3 regions of the Pseudocolwellia antarctica genome follow, and region 3 is predicted to be linked to each of the others. Evidence: predicted binding sites of a transcription regulator. Region 3 holds the regulator's gene; each other region holds the start of a gene.
The links. Region 3 encodes FNR, which switches genes on or off when oxygen is low (the NO sensors DNR and NnrR bind a similar motif). Its sites were predicted from a motif close to TTGATCTAGATCAA; they were not measured.
Positions count from the first base shown of each region.

Region 1 (7,050 bases), 2.0 Mb from region 3:
ATGTAGCTACAAACGAAAACTTTAGGGCATGTTAAACTTTTAGGGTTAAATCTTAAATAAACCCAAAGAGCAGCACATGTTTTAAACTCCTAATTTTGAATAGACAGGGTATTATCGTATGTTCAAGTAGCTAGTTACACGCAACATACTCTGCTTTGTCTAAACATCAAACATGTTACTGTAAAAGTAATTTCGAAAGATCAATAGAGCTTAGTAATAACGAGTTGAGCTATCAAAGTACAAAAATTGATAGTTACTGAGTTTTTATCTAATTCGAACAAGGTTATAATGTTCGATTGTGATGTCTCTTATTGAGGCATTTTTAGAATTTAATATTAAATAATATAAAGGCGTTTGATCATGACAGTAGGTATTATCATGGGTTCTAAGTCGGATTGGCCGACAATGAAACATACAACCGATATGCTAGATCTTCTTAATGTTCCATATGAAACTAAAGTAGTATCAGCTCATAGAACTCCTCACTTACTTGCTGAATATGCAGAAAGTGCAAAAGACCGTGGTATTAAAGTTATTGTTGCTGGCGCTGGTGGCGCAGCTCATTTACCAGGTATGGCTGCTGCATTTACAAGTTTACCTGTATTAGGTGTGCCTGTTCAGTCTAAAGCGTTAAGTGGTCAAGACTCTTTATTGTCTATTGTACAAATGCCAAAAGGTATTGCTGTAGGTACTTTAGCTATTGGTAATGCTGGCGCGGCAAATGCTGGTTTATTAGCAGCTCAAATTATAGGTACTTACGACGAAACGGTAATGACTGCTATTGAGAAGTTCAGAAAAGAACAAACTCAAAACATTCTTGATAACCCAAACCCAGCTGAGTAGGTTATTTACATGAAGGTTTTAGTATTAGGCGCAGGTCAGTTAGCCAGAATGATGGCATTAGCAAGTAAGCCACTTAATATAGACGTTAAAGCTTATGATGTTGGTAGCAATCGAGTGGTTGATCCCTTATCGCTAAGTGTAGATTATGGTGATTTAGCTCAAGGTATTGCAGATGCAGACTTTATAACGGCTGAATTCGAACATATTAGCCACGATGTCTTAGCTCTTTGTGAGCAATCAGGAAAATTATTTCCTAGTAGCCAAGCGATTAAAACAGGTGGAGATAGAAGGTTAGAAAAAACCTTACTTGAACAAACCCATGTCACTAATGCTAAACATAAAGTTGTTGCTAACAAAGCAGATTTTGATGCAGCAATCGCCTCATTAACTTTACCTCTTATTATGAAAAGCGCTTTAGCTGGCTATGATGGTAAAGGTCAGTGGCGCTTAAAAGATAAGTCTGAAGCTGAAGCTATTTGGCAAGACATTCAATTATTTATTGAAGGTGATACGAGCGGTCAGCCACAAGCTATTGTTGTTGAACAAATGGTACCTTTTGATAGAGAAGTTTCAATGGTAGGTGTTCGTAGTAAAACAGGCGAAACACTGGCTTATCCATTAACTGAAAATCATCACAGTAAAGGTGTGTTAAGTGTTTCATTAGCACTCAATGAACATCAACACCTACAAGCACAAGCCACTGAAGCTTTTGATAAAATAGCTAATGCTTTAGATTATGTAGGCATACTTGCTATAGAATTTTTTCAAGTTGGAGACTCATTATTAGTTAATGAGATTGCCCCACGTGTTCATAACTCAGGACATTGGACACAACAGGGTGCTGATACTTCTCAATTTGAAAATCATATCCGTGCTGTTTGCCAACTACCTTTAGGTTCCACAGAGTTAGTTAAACCATCAGCTATGGTTAACATATTAGGAACGGATACTGTTCCTAATAGTGTTTTTGAAATACCTAGCGTGACTATGCACTGGTACGGCAAAGGTAAACGTCCAGGTCGTAAAATGGGTCATATTAATGTTTGCGGTAAAGACCGAGCTGAATTGGTTAGTCGATTAAATCAGTTAGCTGAAATATTACCTAAAGATGATTTCCCCGACGTTAGTGAATATGTGAAGTCACTTTAATTAATATTAAGCGCCGCGATAGGCGCTTTTTATTTGAGTGCTAATATAAATATGATGAGCAACATGTCTACAGTATTTGATACTTATCACCAAGGTGGCGTTATTGCCTACCCAACAGAAGCTGTATTTGGTTTAGGATGTGATCCTGATAATGAACAAGCTATTGTTAAACTATTAGAGATTAAGAACAGACCTAAATCTAAAGGTTTGATTTTACTTGCGAGTAGTTTTGAGCAATTAACACCTTATCTTGATCTAACTCAACTGAGCGATGCACAAATTACGCTAATATTAAGCCGCTGGCCAAATGGTGTTACACAAGTATTACCTGCTAACGCTGAAATATCGTCATACTTAACAGGCGACTTTTCAACGATAGCTGTACGAGTTACAGATCAACCTGATGTTGTATCTTTGTGTACACAAACTAATAAACCTATTGTTTCAACCAGTGCTAACTTATCTGGGTTAGAACCTGCCAAAATTTGGCAAACTCTTGATCCAGAATTATTACACATGATTGATCACTTAGTAGAAGGTGAAACATTAGGATTCACACAACCATCAACAATTATTGATGGTTTAACAGGCGAGGTTTTTCGCACATGAGTGCTGTAGATATAAATACTGTTGTTGAATTTTTAAAAGGCTTACAAGATCAAATTTGTGATGCATTAGAACAAGCTGATGGCGAAGCTAAGTTTGTTGAAGATAATTGGGTCCGAGCCGAAGGTGGCGGTGGTCGTACGCGAGTGATCACGAACGGCAATATTATTGAACAAGGTGGCGTGAACTTTTCTTTAGTATCAGGTGATAAATTACCTCCTTCTGCTTCAGTACATCGTCCAGAATTAGCGGGTAGAAAATGGAAAGCCTGTGGTGTTTCATTAGTTATTCATCCTAAAAATCCATATATACCCACATCTCACGCTAACGTTCGTTTTTTTATTGCTGAAAAAGAAGGTGAAGAGCCTGTTTGGTGGTTTGGTGGCGGATTTGATTTAACGCCATTTTATGCATTTGAAGATGACATCATTCATTGGCACCAAACAGCAAAAACACTTTGTCAGCCTTTTGATGAATCCATCTATCAAGCTCATAAAGAATGGTGTGATGACTACTTCTACTTAAAACATCGTGATGAAACGCGCGGTGTTGGCGGATTATTCTTTGATGATTTAAATAAATGGGACTTTGAAAAGTGTTTTGATTACATCAAAGCCGTAGGCGCTGGTTTTATCGATGCTTACGTACCTATTATTGAAAAGCGTAAAAACATTGAATATGGAGAGCGTGAGCGTCAATTCCAACTATACCGACGTGGACGTTATGTAGAATTTAACCTAGTGTTTGACCGTGGTACTTTATTTGGTCTGCAATCAGGCGGTAGAACTGAATCTATATTAATGTCTATGCCACCATTAGCTCGTTGGGAATATAACTATCAAGCAGAAGCAAGCTCTGAAGAATATAAACTTAATGAATATTTAGTACCTCGTTCTTGGGTATAACTTACCTTTAACTTGATTTAGATCAGGTATCGTTTAGTTACCTATTAACAAGAGTTAAGTTGAACCTAATAACTTGAGCTAAATCAAAATTCTATTTAATTATTCCCTTTAAAATGGCTTCATTAATTTAAAGGGAATAATCATGAAAAAAAATATACTTACACTCACTCTTCTTTCAATTCTTACTGCTTCTTCTTATGGCGCTGATTATCAAGCTGGCGACTTTGTTGTTCGTGGTGGTTTAACCAATGTGAATCCAGACAGTGATCATGCTGCTGTTATACTTGCTGGCGCAGATTCAACAATGACATTAACCGCAGATGATAGTACACAGCTAGGCTTAAACTTCTTATATTTCTACACTGATAACATCGCAGTAGAATTATTAGCAGCAACTCCGTTTGCACATGATGTAACTATTCATGATAAAAACTCAGTTTTAAATGTAGATGGCTTAAGATTAGCTGAGGCAAAGCAACTACCACCAACCTTAAGTGTATTATATTATTTTGATACGCAGTCTGTGATTAAGCCTTATGTTGGTGTTGGAGTTAACTACACCATATTTTTCGACGAAGGGTTTGAAGAGGCTCCAAAAGAACTAGGCTTAAGTAACTTAGAGTTAGATTCATCAGTAGGCTTGTCTTTTCAAGTTGGAGTGGACTATTTGTTAAATGATAAATTTCATATTAACTTTTCTGCTCGTTATATTGATATTGCAACAGAAGCTACATTTGATGTTGGTGGAGAGAGTATTGGTAAAGCCGATATAGATATAGACCCTATGGTGTATTCAGTAATGCTTGGTTATAAGTTCTAAATAACCTTTTATATAATATGTTTAAACCAATTTCATCTAAAAAAGCATCGATAAGTCGATGCTTTTTTTTCGTATCTGATTTAAGCTGAAAAAAATTGCATTAAATAGAAGTCATCATGGATCAGTATCTCGTTTACGGTAACCCAATAAAACAATCTAAATCTCCAACTATTCATACAGCCTTCGCTAAAGAAACAAATCAAAATATTGAATATAAAATTCAATTTGCAGAATTAGACGCTTTTGAAGAAACCGTCAAAGTATTTATTAAGGCAGGAGGTAAGGGCGCAAACGTTACTGCTCCTTTTAAAGAAGAAGCCATGGCAATGTGTGATGAACTGTCTGAGCATGCCAAATTTTCGGGTGCAGTTAATACACTAACGTTTAAAAACGGTAAAATTTATGGTGATACAACCGATGGCGTAGGTCTAGTGAATGATCTTCTATCTCAAAATGTTAAATTAGAAAACAGTCGTATTTTATTACTAGGCGCTGGCGGGGCATCAAAAGGTGTTGTATTACCTTTATTGCACCAAAACCCAAAACAGCTAACCATAGCAAATCGAACCGTATCAAAAGCTGAAGCTATAGCAGAGCAATATAGCGATCAACCTATACAAGCCATGTCATTTGAAGATGCTAATAAAGAAGCGTTCGATCTGATCATTAATGCCACATCAGCAGGGTTGTCAGGAAGTGGAGTACCTATTTCAGAGAAAATCATAACCGCAAATACTATTTGTTATGACATGACTTACGGAAAAGAACTAACGCCATTTCTTAAAATGGCTACAGAGTGTGAAGCAAAACAGGTTATTGATGGTTTAGGTATGTTAGTAGGGCAAGCTGCAGAGAGTTTTTATCTATGGCGAAATGTACGTCCAAAAACCGATAACGTTTTGAGCCAATTACGAGAAGAGCTAAATAACCTGAACTCGGTTTAAATAGCTAAGTTCTTATTACTAAGCCCGTATTATAAGTATTAGTGAGTATATCTATATACTCACCCCAACATTGAAGTCTTCGCATGAACCAAGCAATTATCATTAATGATGATCACGAATATCATCATGAAAACAAATACTGGCAATGTACCGCTATGCTGTCAGGTGAAAAAATTATAATAAAAATAGCTAGCGAGATATTACCTGAGCAACTTACTCAAGATAATAAGTTTGATTGGGAATGTGAGATAGAAGATTGGCTCGAATCAAACGAACCAATCAATAGTATAATAGAGCTTGATATGAATTAATGTAGAGCTTACTTATACCTCTGCTAAATATTCATTTTTAAATTGAACATAATTTTCAGCCGACTTCTTTAAAAAGCCTAACTCAGCTTCAGTAAGTTCTCTCGCTTGTTTCATAGGGTTACCCATATATAAGTAACCGCTCTTTAATACCTTGCCAGGAGGAACAAGCGTACCCGCACCAATAAACACATCATCTTCAACAACAGCATTGTCCATAATAATAGCGCCCATACCTACTAAGATGCGATTACCTACAGTACAACCATGCAACATACATTTATGCCCAATAGTTACATCATCTCCAATGATTAGTGGGTAACCTTCAGGATTCTTCTTATTTTTATGAGTAACATGTAATACCGAACCATCTTGTACATTTGATCTATCACCAATAACAATATGATTAACGTCACCTCTAATGGCAACTAATGGCCAAATACTCACTTCATCACCTATTCTAATATCTCCAATAAGAACAGCAGACGAATCAATATAGTTATTTTTTCCAAACGTAGGGGAGGTATTTTTAAAAGATCTAATATTTAAAGTGTTCATATCGAGAAAATGTTCCAGTTTTATCAAAGTTATTTAAATCTAATAGGACAAAAACAACTAAAAAAGCATTCAAATGAAAATAGATACCCAATATAAGCCATATTAAGGAGGGGTTCAACGCTCTTTAAATGCACTATATGTTCGTAAAGAAAGCAATAAAACCGTGGTCTGTACGAAAATAAAGCAAACAAACATTAATTATCAAATAAGTGTTGACGTACCCTCAGAAATCTCTAAAATGCGCTCCACTTCTTAAGGGAAACCAAGAGAAGCCAAGTATAGGAAATACTTGTTTCACTTAATATGGATAGCGAAGTGAGAGTTTTGAACTGTTTAGTTAAGCTTAACTGATTAATTAGACATGAGATAACTTAGAATTTGATTTGAAATTAAATCAAAAGAATTCAAAAAGTTGTTGACATCAAAACTGAGTTGCGTAGAATGCGCATCTCGCTTCAGGCAAGGCCTGCAGCAACAAGAGCTTAACGAATGCGATTAACCTCTTTATTCTCAATGAGAATATTTCTTTAACAATTAGTTATCATGCAATTTGTGTGAACACTCACATTAAGATTGATTTTACATAGTCGGCCTTTTTACTTGATATTTATATCAGTGTTTAGGAAGACGTAAAACAGCTTATGTTGAATGTCACACAAAAAAGTATGATTTGATATTTATATCAAATCATACGTTTTATGTAGTTATCTACTTATGTAGGTAACACGACAGAATTCATTGAGCAGTAACACATCGCTTGCGATGAGGTTACACAAACGATTTATAATTGAAGAGTTTGATCATGGCTCAGATTGAACGCTGGCGGCAGGCTTAACACATGCAAGTCGAGCGGTAACAGAGAATAGCTTGCTATTCTGCTGACGAGCGGCGGACGGGTGAGTAATGCTTGGGAATAT
Region 1 covers NZ_CP187926.1:3,771,494-3,778,543, reverse strand. The annotation lists gene ACPUVN_RS16405 (topoisomerase DNA-binding C4 zinc finger domain-containing protein) at 1-25, shown strand, start outside; gene purE (5-(carboxyamino)imidazole ribonucleotide mutase) at 361-843, shown strand; gene ACPUVN_RS16395 (5-(carboxyamino)imidazole ribonucleotide synthase) at 853-1,992, shown strand; gene ACPUVN_RS16390 (Sua5/YciO/YrdC/YwlC family protein) at 2,056-2,601, shown strand; gene hemF (oxygen-dependent coproporphyrinogen oxidase) at 2,598-3,503, shown strand; gene ACPUVN_RS16380 (OmpW/AlkL family protein) at 3,646-4,323, shown strand; gene aroE (shikimate dehydrogenase) at 4,440-5,267, shown strand; gene ACPUVN_RS16370 (hypothetical protein) at 5,351-5,578, shown strand; gene ACPUVN_RS16365 (gamma carbonic anhydrase family protein) at 5,591-6,133, opposite strand; rRNA gene ACPUVN_RS16360 (16S ribosomal RNA) at 6,918-7,050, shown strand, end outside.
Region 1: ACPUVN_RS16380 (OmpW/AlkL family protein) is a predicted target of FNR. The motif match lies at 3,577-3,590, and genes of this name have one in related genera.

Region 2 (7,050 bases), 110 kb from region 3:
GTGATGATTAGTCCAACCTAAAACCGGCTCAAGTACTTTGCCTTTCCAAGTAAATGGTCCGTATGGGCTTTTTGATGTGCCGTATTGAATAAAACGTGAATGACCTGTTGAATAGCTAAAATAGTAGGTGTTTTTAATTTTATGTACCCAAGCAGCTTCAAAAAACTTGCGATCAAAGTCACCTTGTAGAATAGGTTTGCCAAATTCGTCTTGAAGCACAACGTCTTGTAATGGTTGCGCTAAGCTTTTCATATCAGCATTTAACTTAGCTATTTTAGGCATATAAACAGGTTCGTTATCAGCAGGATATTTATCTTCTTCAACGTAACTGCCTGTTTGCCAACGTTGTAATTGTCCACCCATAATACCGCCAACGTATAAGTAATATGAGCCATCGTCATCTTGAAACACAGAAGGGTCAATACTGTAAGCATTTTCAATTGGCTCAGCTTCTGGCACAAATGGACCTGTTGGCGTATCGGCAGTTGCTACACCTATTCTAAAAATGTCGTCTTTGTCTTTGGCTGGAAAATATAAATAATACTTACCGTCTTTTTCAGCAGCATCTGGCGCCCACATTTGTTTAGTTGCCCAAGGAACTTGATCTACATGTAAGGCTTGTCCGTGATCAACAACTTTAGATTGAGTGTTTTCATTCACTGTATCAATTGAGAACACGTGATAATCACGCATATCAAAATGTCCGCCAGATGAGTTTCTAACCACACCACTCTCAATATCGTGAGACGGATAAATATATAACTTACCGTTAAATACATGAGCGGAAGGATCTGCCGTATACATGTGTGTAACTAGCGGCTTTTGAGGGAATAAGGCTTCAGGCAGATGACTTTTAAGCTGATGATGCATACTTTTTTTATGTGCGTTATCGGCTTCAACTAAAGGTTTTTCAGTGCTCATAGCGTTTGAATTAACACTTAAGCTTATTGTTAAAGCTAATGTTAGTCCTACTGCTAATTTAACAGGAATAGTGTGTGCAACTGTTTGAGACAAAACAGCTATTTTACTAAAAGGTTTAACGGGATGGTTTTTTATTTTCATACGTTCCTCCGATTTTTGGGCGAAAAAATCTAGTAGACATAAAAATTAATTTACTCATTTTTATGTCTTACTAAGTTATTTAATAAGGGTTTTTAAAGGCTGATAAAGCTTTTCAAAAAGAGGTTATAAGCCATCCATTTGTTCTAGCTCTTTACCTTTGGTTTCGTTCACAAATTTAAGAACGAAGATAACTGAAAGGCCAGCAAACAGAGCATAAAAGCTATACGCTGCAGCTAAGCCAATTGAACCAAGCATGATAGGAAACATCATGGTTACAGCGAAGTTGGCTGTCCATTGAGTAAATCCACTTACCGCTAAACCTAAGCCACGCACTTGGTTAGGGAACATTTCACCTAACAATACCCACATTACGGGGCCCCATGAAAGATTGAAAAAGAACACATAAGCGTTTGCTGAAACCAAAGCAACAACACCCATAGAGCCTAAAATCAAGTTACCTGATGCATCTACATCCGCTGTAATGAAAGACGCAACTAAAGTAGTAAGAGTGATGGTCATACCTATTGAACCAATAAGCAGTAAAGGTTTTCTGCCTATTTTGTCGATGTAGTACATAGTGATAAAACATGCGGCAATACTTACACCACCACTTAAGATGTTAATCAGTAAAGCGTCTGACTCTGAAAAACCAACAGCTTGCCAAAGTATTGCACCATAATAAAATACAACGTTAATGCCTACTAGCTGCTGTAATGTGGCTAAGCCAAGTCCAACCCAAACAACTTTACGAACTCCACCCGTTTTTTTATTTAATAAGTCTTTAAAAGTTGGTTGATGATTATGTTCGTTAAATGACGCTTGAATTTCGCTCAGTTTATGTTGTGCGTATTCTGCACCATATAAACGTTTTAGAACGGTTAAAGCTTGATTGTCACGTTGTTTTAATACTAAAAAACGAGGGCTTTCAGGTATAAATAATAAAGCGAATAAAAACACTAAAGCGGGTAATAGTTCTATCCAAAACATCCAACGCCAAGCTTCAAATTTCATCCATAAAACAGCCGTTGAAACACCAGCAATATCAGCTAAATAATAGTTACTAACAAACGCCGAAAACAAACCAGAAATAATAGCCACTTGCTGAATAGTTGTTAACGTACCGCGATACTTCGCAGGTGCAATTTCACTAATATAAGCAGGAGCTAATACAGATGCCGCACCTACAGCAAAACCACCAATAATACGGTAAATAACAAACTCGAAAGAGCTAATTGAAACACCTGAACCATAAGCACTTACAATGAATAATACCGCGGTAATAATCAGTATAGTTTTACGACCTAACTTATCAGCCAAGCTGCCTGCAACAAAAGCACCAATAGCACAACCTAGCAACATACTTGCTACGTTAAACCCTGTGCCCACACTATCTGAATTAAAAGCTAACCTTAATCCGTCAACAGTACCATTAATAACACCACTGTCGAAACCAAAGAGAAAACCACCTATGGTTGCAACAACACAGATTAGAAAGATAAAGAACTTATTTTCTTTCATCACAAGTTCTTTATCGGCAAAACCTTCAACACCATTTGACGTTTGGTTATTGTTTAACATTTAAATATCCCCGATCGTTAATCGATCTTTTTTTAAACTTTTATAATTGTTATTAGTGGCTTTAGCGCCAGCTTATTTTTATGATCTGTTTATTACTATTTTTTATATGTACTTCTTATGGCTTCCATTTGTTTTTGTAATTGTTGGCTAACTGCGTGAGGCATATTTGGATGTTCTAACTTATTAGCTAAAACCGCTTCACCTGCCGCTTGTGCTTCGTAATTTAAACCGATACTTTGGCGATCATCTTGAAAGCTATCAACTAAATTATCTGAATGATATAGCTCGCAAGTCTTAGCTCGCCAAAAGTCAGGGATAACTACCGAGCCTTTTTCACCAATAATAATAGCCCAGTTATGTAGCTTACATTGGAACGATGTACCTAGTGTTAGATGAACATCACCGGCGTTCGCTAACATCACTAAATCATCTTCAACGCCATTAGGGGCAAACTGTGGTTTAACATAAAAGTTATCTAGTTCGGCGTCTGTAAACAAGGTTGAAATAGCTAAAGGATAAATGCCCATATCTAACAAACAACCGCCAGCTAAGTCTTCTCTGTAAACTCGTGACTCTAGTTGATACGGCATAGGGTAACCAAAGTCAGCTTTGATCTGTTTAACTTTACCAATGCGCCCTTCTGCTATCCATTGTTGTGCTTTGATAATGGCAGGGAGAAAATATGTCCACATGGCTTCCATTAAAAATACTTGTTTTTGTTTTGCTAAATCGAATAGTTGCTGACTTTCTTCACTACTTACCGTGATAGGTTTTTCGCAAACAACATGTTTACCCGCCATTAATGCATCACGTACATTTTCAAAATGAAAGTTGTGAGGCGTTGCTATATAAATAATATCAACGTTAGGATCATCATAAACAGACTGGTAATCAGCATAGGCATTAGTAATGTTGTATTTGTCGGCAAAAGCATGTGCACTATCAATATTTCTTGAACCTACAGCAGCAAGTTCTCCGTTTTCAACAAAAGCCATATCAGCACAAAAGTCACTGGCTATGTTGCCAGTACTGATAATTCCCCAACGTAATTTTTCGCCTTGCATACTATTTCCTCTACTGCACATAAATAGAACGTAAATATATAACCCAAATTCAGGTTAAGCTAATATTGATTAAAATCTTTAGTATATATTTTTAATCATTAACAATGACTTGGTTTTAAAGTCATGTTATTGTCAAAATAACTATAACATTATTTATTAAATAAGAAACTATAAGGTGCTAAAAATATGAAAACAAGTGGGATAAAAATTCAATGTCTAATACTCATCTTTATGTTTGTAAGCTTATTTTCAGCAGTAACAGTTGCACAACAATTTAACGTATTACTTTTTACTAAAACTAGCGGCTGGCACCATAAAGCAATACCTGCAGGTGTCGCCAATATTGAAGCACTCGCAAAAGAACATCATTTCAATATGGTATGGCACGAAGACGCTTCGCATTTTAATGATAAGTTTTTAGCTGACATAGATGTGGTTATTTTTATGATGACAACAGGTGACGTGCTTAACGAAGAGCAACAAGCAGCCTTTACGCGTTACATACAATCAGGAAAAGGTTTTGTGGGGATTCATAGCGCTTCAGATACTGAATACGAGTGGCCTTGGTTTCAAAAATTAGTCGGCAGAACATTTGTTATTCATCCTATAGTTCAAACCGCTAGACTGAATGTCGTTAACACTAAATTCCCTGGGATGAACCAAGTACCCAATAATATTTTATGGACAGATGAATGGTACGATTTCGGCGATGAAAACAGCAAAAATTTAAACTACCTGCTAACGGTTGATGAGAAAAGCTATAGCGCCCATTCAGATTGGGGAAATGGTGGAACAGGCGATGGCATGGGAGAGTTTCACCCTATCGCTTGGTATCAAAATTTTGATGGTGGTCGTTCGTTTTATACTGCTTTAGGGCACATAAACGCAGTTCATAATAACCCTATATTTAAACAGCATTTGTACGGCGGAATATATTGGGCAGCGACAGGTAAAGGGATATTGGAGTAAGGCTGATCTAGAAACATCATGATCCAAGCTCATTTTTAATACCTTACTTTATCGGTAAGGTATTAAAATTAAACCATCAACCTCTCGAATAGTTAGATGTAGATCAAACATCCTGCGAGTTTATCGGTCTACCCCTTTCTAAAACTTTAGCTTTATGGAATATTAAACGCATCGGTTATTTATTATAAAAAACGCTCGAAAACCTAACATGTATTAATCGTTTAGTTATGTATTATCTGTTTACATCTATTCGTTTTATCTAATACGTTTTTTGTGTCTATACTTTATAAGTAACCTGAATCCAACAGAAATTAATTAAGGAAAAAGTCTATGTATAAAACGATTATTTGCGCAATTGAAGCGAGTAAAGAAGGTGAAGCCGTGCTTGCAAAAGCTCAAGAATTTGCACTTTTATGTGATGCTAAATTGTTTGTTACTCATATTATTCCTTATGCCTTACTACCTAAAGATTATCAAAAAGAATTAAAAGAAAAAACATTACCTAAGATGGAGTCAATGACTGAAGCTTTAGGTATTTCGAAGAAAAATGTATCGGTTAAGTTTGGTAAACCTTATGAACAAATTTGTATGTTGGCCGAGAAGAAAGGTGCTGATTTAATTATGTTAGGTACGCATTCTAAAAAAGGTATTCAGGCGTTAATCGGTTCTACTGCAAATGGTGTAGCTAACTATGCGAAATGCGATGTGTCGTTGTTAAGAATTTAGTTAAGGCAAGATAACTTAAGTGCAACTCATTAAAAGCTAAGTGTAATAAAATAATAAGAAACTATTATGATGATAGTTTCTTATTACATGTTAAGTATTTAAATCCCTTCTCCTACTCATACAAACATCACAAGCCTGCATAAACACCATAAGTCTTATAGGCAGTGACATTCAGTTAAAACCAACGACGTACATCCGTAGCATATGTTTTATATTCATTAGCAAATAGCGTTGTTAAGTGCTGTTCTTCAGACAGGATTTGTCTGTGCAACATAAGTACACCTATCAATAAACAAATTAAGGTGAAAACAGAAGGTAGAGCTAGGAAGAAACCAATTTGAGAAACAACGATACATGCAAAAATAGGATTACGCGAACGTTTAAAATAGCCGTCAGTGATGAGTTGTTGAGGCCCAGCAGTGTCTATTCCTGATCGCCATTTATTTCCCATGCTCAGGTGAATAACAACTGTCATACTAAAACCCACCGTCATTAAGATAAGTCCTAGTAAAATGATAGGGAAAGCTTGTAAAGGCGTTAATATGATTAAGTAATTATCAAGTCCCTCATAAAATACTCTACTTAAACATATCAACCATATACTCGCTCTAAAGAAACGGAACGTCATATGATTCCACCAAGTTGAGGAAAATCGCTCACCAGAGTGTACCAATTCCACTAATTCATTCTTCTGAGTAATAATAATTTTTACCGTATAAAAAAGAGCAACACATGAATAAAATATAGCAAGATAAATACGTGCAAATTCGATGATTGCTGAAGGTGATTCAATAAAATTCATTAATTATCCTTAACGATGAATTAGCTTTAAGCTAATGTATAGAATGAAGCTGTGATTGTTGACTATAGTAGTGCAAACAACAAAAATCACTTAGTATTTCAGTAAAGTAGCGAGAAAATGGATTACTAGAGGCTTTTACTATGGATCACGTAGCAAAATATCTAATTGTGCTACTATTTCAGCCCAGTTTGAATCATCATCTTTTGATTTTTTTATAAAAGCAGATTGATACGGTGTCCAAAATTCAGCTTGGCTAAGTGCAACATCACTATCTAATGGTGCATGATTTGTAATAAAAGTTTCCATGGCTTCTTTGGTACTGGCTAAACCTAGTTGTTCAAATAAATTATGTAAAGAACGATTATGTGCTTTCATGATAAATCCCCAAATATTCTTATAATTTCTTTTTATTAATAAGTTGATAGCATCAAAAACACATTAATTTGAAACTTGTACAATATTAAGTCCGAAAAGCGCTAAGCAACAACCTACCATTTCATAACTGACTAAACATGGAAAGCCTTAACGTCACTGTTATTATCGTTACCTTGATTTGTAATAAGTTTTTATACCTAATTTTATATCAATAGCATGGTTAATTAGGCGTAAACGTTATCAGCTATTGTTTTTTAAATATTGACGGTAGATTATATCTACGCATTGGTTAATTTTATTTAGAAAATATAATTAACAACAAAATTAAGATCTATTCCAATAACTGATAATAAGTACTTGTTTTACGGTTGATGTATGGGAAATTAGACACTCAACTCAATGGTGAACACTATGTATTTAATAACAAACAGAGTCATTAAAAAAGGCAAAGGATTAAGTGTTTTTGGTAAAACA
Region 2 covers NZ_CP187926.1:1,140,655-1,147,704, reverse strand. The annotation lists gene ACPUVN_RS05015 (glycoside hydrolase family 43 protein) at 1-1,062, opposite strand, end outside; gene ACPUVN_RS05010 (sugar porter family MFS transporter) at 1,186-2,580, opposite strand; gene ACPUVN_RS05005 (Gfo/Idh/MocA family protein) at 2,736-3,704, opposite strand; gene ACPUVN_RS05000 (ThuA domain-containing protein) at 3,891-4,673, shown strand; gene ACPUVN_RS04995 (universal stress protein) at 5,004-5,399, shown strand; gene ACPUVN_RS04990 (methyltransferase family protein) at 5,575-6,201, opposite strand; gene ACPUVN_RS04985 (DUF2789 family protein) at 6,340-6,576, opposite strand; gene ACPUVN_RS04980 (alpha/beta hydrolase) at 6,988-7,050, shown strand, end outside.
Region 2: ACPUVN_RS04995 (universal stress protein) is a predicted target of FNR. The motif match lies at 4,767-4,780, and genes of this name have one in related genera.

Region 3 (7,050 bases):
AGCTCATGTAATGGAAACATTACCTAATGTTAATTGCTTCGCTTTTGATAAAACAGGTACGTTAACCACAGGCGAGTTTACTGTGAGTAATATTGAGTTATTTGTTCAGGACATGAATAAAGAACAAGTACTCGCATTAGCTGCTGGTTTAGAGTCACATTCTGAACATCCTATTGCCAAGGCTTTTGTGCAGTATCGAGATTTCTCACTTAATGTTACGCAAATAAAAGTTACTGCTAGCTCAGGTGTTTCAGGTATTTATCAAGATAAAGCTTACCAAATAGGACGCCCTAGCTGGTTGTTAGAAAATTTAACGGCGTCAGAAGCCGATAAGCTCAAAAATGTAATGACAGCTCAGTGTGTACTTGTGGAGAATAATCGCCTAATTGCAGCATTTTATTTAGACGATAACATCAGAAACAACGCTCCAGAATTAATTAGTCAGCTGCATAAGCAAAAAATTTCAACACTTATGTTGTCAGGCGATAATCAAACTGGCTGTGAAAAAACGCAAAAGGTTTTACAGCTATCAGAAATTCATAGTAATTTAAGTGCTGAAAACAAAGTTGAATTATTAAAAGCAAAACAGAGTAATCATGTAGTTGCTATGGTGGGTGATGGCGTTAACGATACTCCTGTATTTGGTGCAGCTCATATCTCTATAGCTATGGGTAGTGGCACTGATATTGCTAAAAATGGTGCTGATATTATTCTCCTTAACAGCAACTTAAGTAATATCACTTCATTGAAAGCTATTGCAGTTAAAACCAAGCGAATTATTTGGCAAAACTATTTATGGGCTTTCGGCTATAATGCCATCGTATTACCACTTGCTATGTCAGGCTACATTACACCTTATATGGCTGTTATTGGTATGTCGGCAAGTTCTATATTAGTAGTGACTAACTCACTGCGCTTATTAAGTAAAAAACATGAAACTAGCGATAAGAGATAATCAATGAGCATAATTTACGTATTAATTCCTATTGCCGTACTTTTAACCGCTATCGGTCTTTACCTTTTTTTTCTGGGCAGTTAAAACAGAACAGTTTGATGATCTTGAGAAGCAAGGTCTGAGCATTTTATTTGATGACGAAAAAGAAAACAGTTCTGATGAAAGCATTACAAAAAGCAACTCATCAGATTTACAAACAGCAGAACAAGCGTCAGTAAATAACACAACATCCTCTCAAAGCCCAGATAAGCAATCAAAAGATAATTAATGGATATTGATTACTTTTCAGCATTTGTTATTGGTATATTGGGCTCAGGGCACTGTTTAGGCATGTGTGGTGGCATCACCTCTATGTTAACCTCGGCTTTACCTAAAGACTCGTCATACTCGAAAACTCTATTAGTTATTTGTTATAACCTTGGCAGAATACTTTCTTACTCGCTTATTGGCGCTATTGTTGGCTTTACTGGCTCAGTAGCTGCAAAAAACATAGGTGTGCCTTTAAGTGGTTTGCGTATGGTATCAGCCATATTTCTGATATTTTTAGGTTTATATATTGGCAAATGGTTAATGTGGTTATACAGAATTGAGCGTTTAGGTAAGTTTATTTGGCGTTATTTATCACCTTATTCAAAACAACTTATCCCTGTAAACTCTCCAGCTAAAGCACTCGGCTTAGGTGCTTTATGGGGTTGGCTACCTTGTGGATTAATCTACTCGATGCTGACTTGGTCATTAGCGAGTGGTGATGTGACTAAAGGGGCTTTAATCATGACATTTTTTGGTTTAGGCACTTTACCCGCTTTACTTATTATGTCGTACAGTTTTATAAAAGCTAAAACTCTGCTTATCCATCCTACATTTAGAAAGTTTATGGCGTTAAGCCTTATCTTTTATGGTGTTTATAGTTTGTATCTATTACGTTAACCGATTGCATATTTTGCCCTGTTCTAATATCATTTGATCTTAATCATGTATTAAATATGGATACACATGGAAAGTAAGCAGCCTGCGTTCAAATCACATATTCACTGTCAGAATTGTAGTATTAGTGAGTTATGCCTCCCTTTTTCTTTGAATGAAGAAGAATTAAATTCTCTCGACAACATTATTGACCGCAAAAAACCTATCCATAAAGGCGAGAAGCTTTTTCAAAGTGGCGATGAAATGAAGTCGTTATACGCTGTTCGCTCAGGTACATTCAAAACATATAAAATAGATGAGAAAGGTGATCAACAAATAACAGGCTTTCACTTAGCTGGTGATTTGCTTGGTTTTGACGCTATTGCTAACTCAGAACATCCTAGTTTTGCTTCTGCACTAGAAACCTCAATGGTATGTGAAATTCCCTATAACACCTTAGATGAACTTTCAAATGATATGCCTAAGCTGAAAAAGCAAATGTTAAGAATGATGAGTATGGAGATCTGTTCAGATCAAGAAATGCTTATGTTACTTAATCATAAAAATGCAGAACAACGCTTAGCGACTTTCATCAGCACTTTAAGTAGTAGATTTCAAAAGCGTGGTTTTTCACCATCAGAGTTTCGTTTAACGATGACGCGAAGTGATATTGGCAATTATATTGGTCTTACTGTTGAAACCATTAGTCGTTTACTCAATCGTTTTAATAAGAATGAATTAATTGGTGTTGAAGGAAAGTTAATTACCATTAAAGATGCTGATGGCTTGAAAGAAATTGCTCAATTGAAAGTAGATTGATTTCAAACAATAAAAAATATCAAACTTACCCTATACTTATAATGAGTAAAGTAGAGAATTTGGAGTTATTATTATGAATCAATATCAAAATATACTTACGGTTATTGACCCTACCACTGACGATCAAAAAGCATTAAAACGCAGCATTGAACTTGCTCAACATACTAATGCGACTATAACGGCGTTCTTATCTATATTCGACTTCTCTTATGAGATGACAACTATGCTGTCTAGCGATGAACGCGAATCTATGCGCCAAACGGTTATAGATGATCGCCATGAGTGGATAAATAAACTGGTTAGCGATTTAAACACGCACGGTCTAACCATTCATACCAAAGTTGTGTGGCACAACCGCCCTTTTGAATCAATTATCAATGAAGTGCTAGAGCATAAACACGATATTGTTATTAAAGGTACTCACGAGCACGATAAGTTGAAGTCGGTTATCTTCACTCCTACCGATTGGCATATTCTTAGAAAGTGCCCGTGTCCTGTTTTATTAGTGAAAGATCACTTGTGGCCTGAAAAAGGTAATATTCTTGCAGCAATTAATGCAGGTAGTGATGAAGAAGAGCATCGTTCACTTAATCACAAAATAACAGATCATGCTAACGCATTAGCTAAAACTATTAATGCAAATGTTCATTTGGTCAATTCATTCCCTGGCACACCGATCAATATAGCTATAGAAATCCCTGAATTTAATGCCAACGAATACAATACAGGTATGTTAACTCATCATCAAAAAGCCATGGCTTCACATTGTGAGAAATACAATATAGCCGAAGATAAAACACATATTGAAGAAGGTTTGCCTGAAGACGTTATTGAAGACGTTGCCAACGAAATTGATGCTGAATTAGTGATTTTAGGCACAATAGGAAGAACTGGATTGTCAGCTACGTTAATTGGTAATACTGCTGAGCATGTACTTGATCGTTTAAACTGTGATGTTTTAGCCTTAAAGCCTGATGGTTATGTTTCACCTCTAGCTCAATAACGGCTCACATTTAACTACCGCTAGGCTAAAACAGGTTAAATTTACTTAATCTGTTTTAGCATTAATAATATGACCTCTTCTTGTTACATCCCCTTATTACCTGAATGTATTAACCAAATTAATTAAAAACTTCTCGTATATATATTATTCTATCGTTGCCTCTGAAGACTCCAAACGTTGCTGTGGCAAAAGGATTGTTGTCATGTGTACCATCGCCATCCCAATCAAACTGAAGCCATGGCGGTACTTGATATTCGACGTTAAGCGAACCTTGTTTATTTCCCAATGGCGCGGATAAAAAGAACTCTCGGTAAATACCGTTTTCAAAAGTATTATCAGCACTTACACTTGCATTACTATCGCTGGTGAGTAAATTATCGCTAGTATTAATATCTACCAAGCGATAATCCCATACAGATAAACCTCCACTTCCAACAGCTCCTGATGTGAACTTATTACCTAACGTTCCGTTAATACAACTTTCTTCAACGTTAGTAATAAATGCAGTGCCATTATATTCTTCAACAGACATTGGCATTAATAAGTTTGAAGTTTCTGGCCCAAAGCTATTTTCAATTTTCCAGCGACCAAATAGTACTTCAACACCTTCAGTTAAAATTAATTCTGTAGCCATGATACTAACGTCAGAGCCACTATATAAATTAATACCATCTTCATCCTCTACTTGGCTAACCACGAAAGGTATTTTTGCAGGAAAAGGAGCATATAATGAATGTTCGTTATGCTCATAAATAAAGTTATCTGTTAAATTAAATTCATAACTTAATACACCTGCATCAACTGTTGAAGACAAATCACCTTCACTCATCTGAGATGCTATGTTAACTTTTTCATCGATAACGTCAGGAGTAATACGAGGTTTCTCAAAATCTTCCTTTGGTTCATCTATAGTGACATCAGCTGCTTCCAGTTTCATAAAGCCTGATGCTGTATAGTTTTCTGTAATATTGCCTGCTGCATTGTAAGCTGTTATTAAAGCCTTAGGAGCTGATAATGAGTCATACCTTATGCTGCCATCACTATCAGTTTCTTGACCAGAATATGCCCAGTCATTAATAATACAAGCAGCATCGGGTCCATGGTTACCATTCAAACTACCATGACTATCAACCGTTTGAATAAAATAAGCAGGAGTAAAACGCCCAACATTCGCAATGTAGCCTTGTATATCGCCACCACCAATATAGTCACTATCAGTCAATGATGCAGATAGATGAATAATCCCTACTTCCGAGAAGTTGTAATTATTATCTAAAATACTGCCATTAAAAGTGTTACTTGTTTCAGTTGTGAGAGCACCAACATTTGCCGTTGTAGGATCAGGTAAAAATAAGGTTCTGATTACACTTAATTGTTCATTATCAAAATGATTAGCAATGGCATTAGCGCTTAAGTCGGTAAAGCTACCTGCAAAAAAATCAGGAACCCCGTCATTATCGACATCTTGACCTGCAACCCATTGTTTCGCTATAGCTCTTAATGAAAAAGTTTCACCTGCTTTTTTGAAGTCACTTTCTGATGTGCTAGAAGCTAATGCATTAGCACTATTCGTATCTTGGCTGAAGTCTAATTGAACACCAAAGGGACGAACAACAAAAGCATTTGATGATGAATTGAAGCTTTTAATATCTCCTAAACCATCAACATCAATATCTTTTTGTGCGTTAATAGTAAGCTTACCTGCATCAGGGTAATTAAGCGTAAAATAAGCGGTAGAGTTACTATCAAAACGTAAAGACTGTTCGGTTACGTTTGTTGTAATACTTTTCGGTGTGGCATTGTTGGTAAGCTCTAAATTACTCGTACATGCACTGCTATCACCATGACAAGTGTATGAAAGGTTAATAGGAACATCTCCACCATCAGGAAAAACGCCAGTACATGAACCTGTATTATCATCAGTTCTTACTGCTTGTATAAATAAGTTTTCCGCATTAAAACCTGTATCTGATGGCTTACCCGAAAGTTGTGTCGGTATAATTGGCGAGCTGTTATTGTCATTTCCAAAAATAAAGCCAGTATCTGAGAAGACTATATTACAACTTGCACCGCTACTATCATCACAAACAAGAGGCTCTGTTGCTATGACTGTTGCATTAGCGAGAGATAAACTAAGGGTTTCAGCAATCGTATGACTAAAGTTAACACCAACAAGATCAGTACTACCAATAAAGGTTACAGATTTTTTAGTCGTCGTGGTAGATGTGTTAGTGGCTTGCAAATCAAGTGTTATCTCATCAGAGCTTAACGTTGAACAATCACTATTCATACAAGCTTTTATGGTGACTGGCTCAACTGCACAGGTTAAACCTTGACCGTCATGAATAATCTCATAATGGTCGATTAAACAACCTCCAAATTGAACTTTACCATTAAGAGCGCCAGCACTAAGAATTTCATAACCCGAAGGTGCCGCAGAAGTACGTATATCATTAGAAATAGAGATTTCTAAATAATCTCCACCGCCTCGTTCAAAAAACATAGCAGCTATATCAAAAGAGGAATATTGACTTAAAGTAAAAGAACCACCTGTATTAGAGTTGCCAGTAGGATTCTCAAATCTCAACTTATTAGCATCGCCACTGTTTGAACTACCAAATTTGTTGAATGAAACACTATCACCAGCAATAGTATCCATAACAAAACTAAATCCATCATCACTCTCTACATAAATGGTGTAATCGCCTGCGGGTAAACTAAGTATTCCCGAAGTATATACAACAAAATTGCTGCCATTTACACCATTACTATTACCTGGGTACGCTAAAGTACCTGTAAAATCATGTTCTGAGCCACCAAAATCAATACGATCTACAGTACTTGAACCACTTGCCTCAACATTATACTTCCCATTATCGATTAAACCAGTTGATGGTGAACCATCAGCTAACCAAGCAGCATGAATTGCTAAAGCTTCAGTAGTGGTATTTATCTGTACGTCTGTACCAGCATTGTTGATTTTTATACCTACAGCATTTAAAAGGCCTGTATTAGCGTCACAGCCTTGATCTATTTCAGGGTCAATATTAGTGGCTTCATACACAACAATATTACTGTAAGTACTATTTCCCGTAGGATTATCATCATTGTCATTTATAAAGAAGAGGTGGTCAAAATTTCCTGTATAAAATTGCCCTACTGGAATCGTGTAATGTGTAACACCACTTCCACTATAATTATCAAAATCTGTTATACCCCAAGATTGAGTACCATAAAGCATAAAAGTACGATCTTCACTTTGAGATAAATCGTCATCAAAACCTATAGCATGAATTTCACCTTGCTCAGTACTTTGAAAGTCAAATTCAATAACGGTGTTTTTTGTGACTGTGTAGGGGAAGTTTATTTT
Region 3 covers NZ_CP187926.1:1,249,692-1,256,741, reverse strand. The annotation lists gene ACPUVN_RS05470 (heavy metal translocating P-type ATPase) at 1-955, shown strand, start outside; partial or broken gene ccoS (cbb3-type cytochrome oxidase assembly protein CcoS) at 959-1,223, shown strand; gene ACPUVN_RS05460 (sulfite exporter TauE/SafE family protein) at 1,223-1,882, shown strand; gene fnr (fumarate/nitrate reduction transcriptional regulator Fnr) at 1,949-2,677, shown strand; gene uspE (universal stress protein UspE) at 2,751-3,680, shown strand; gene ACPUVN_RS05445 (DUF6701 domain-containing protein) at 3,799-7,050, opposite strand, start outside.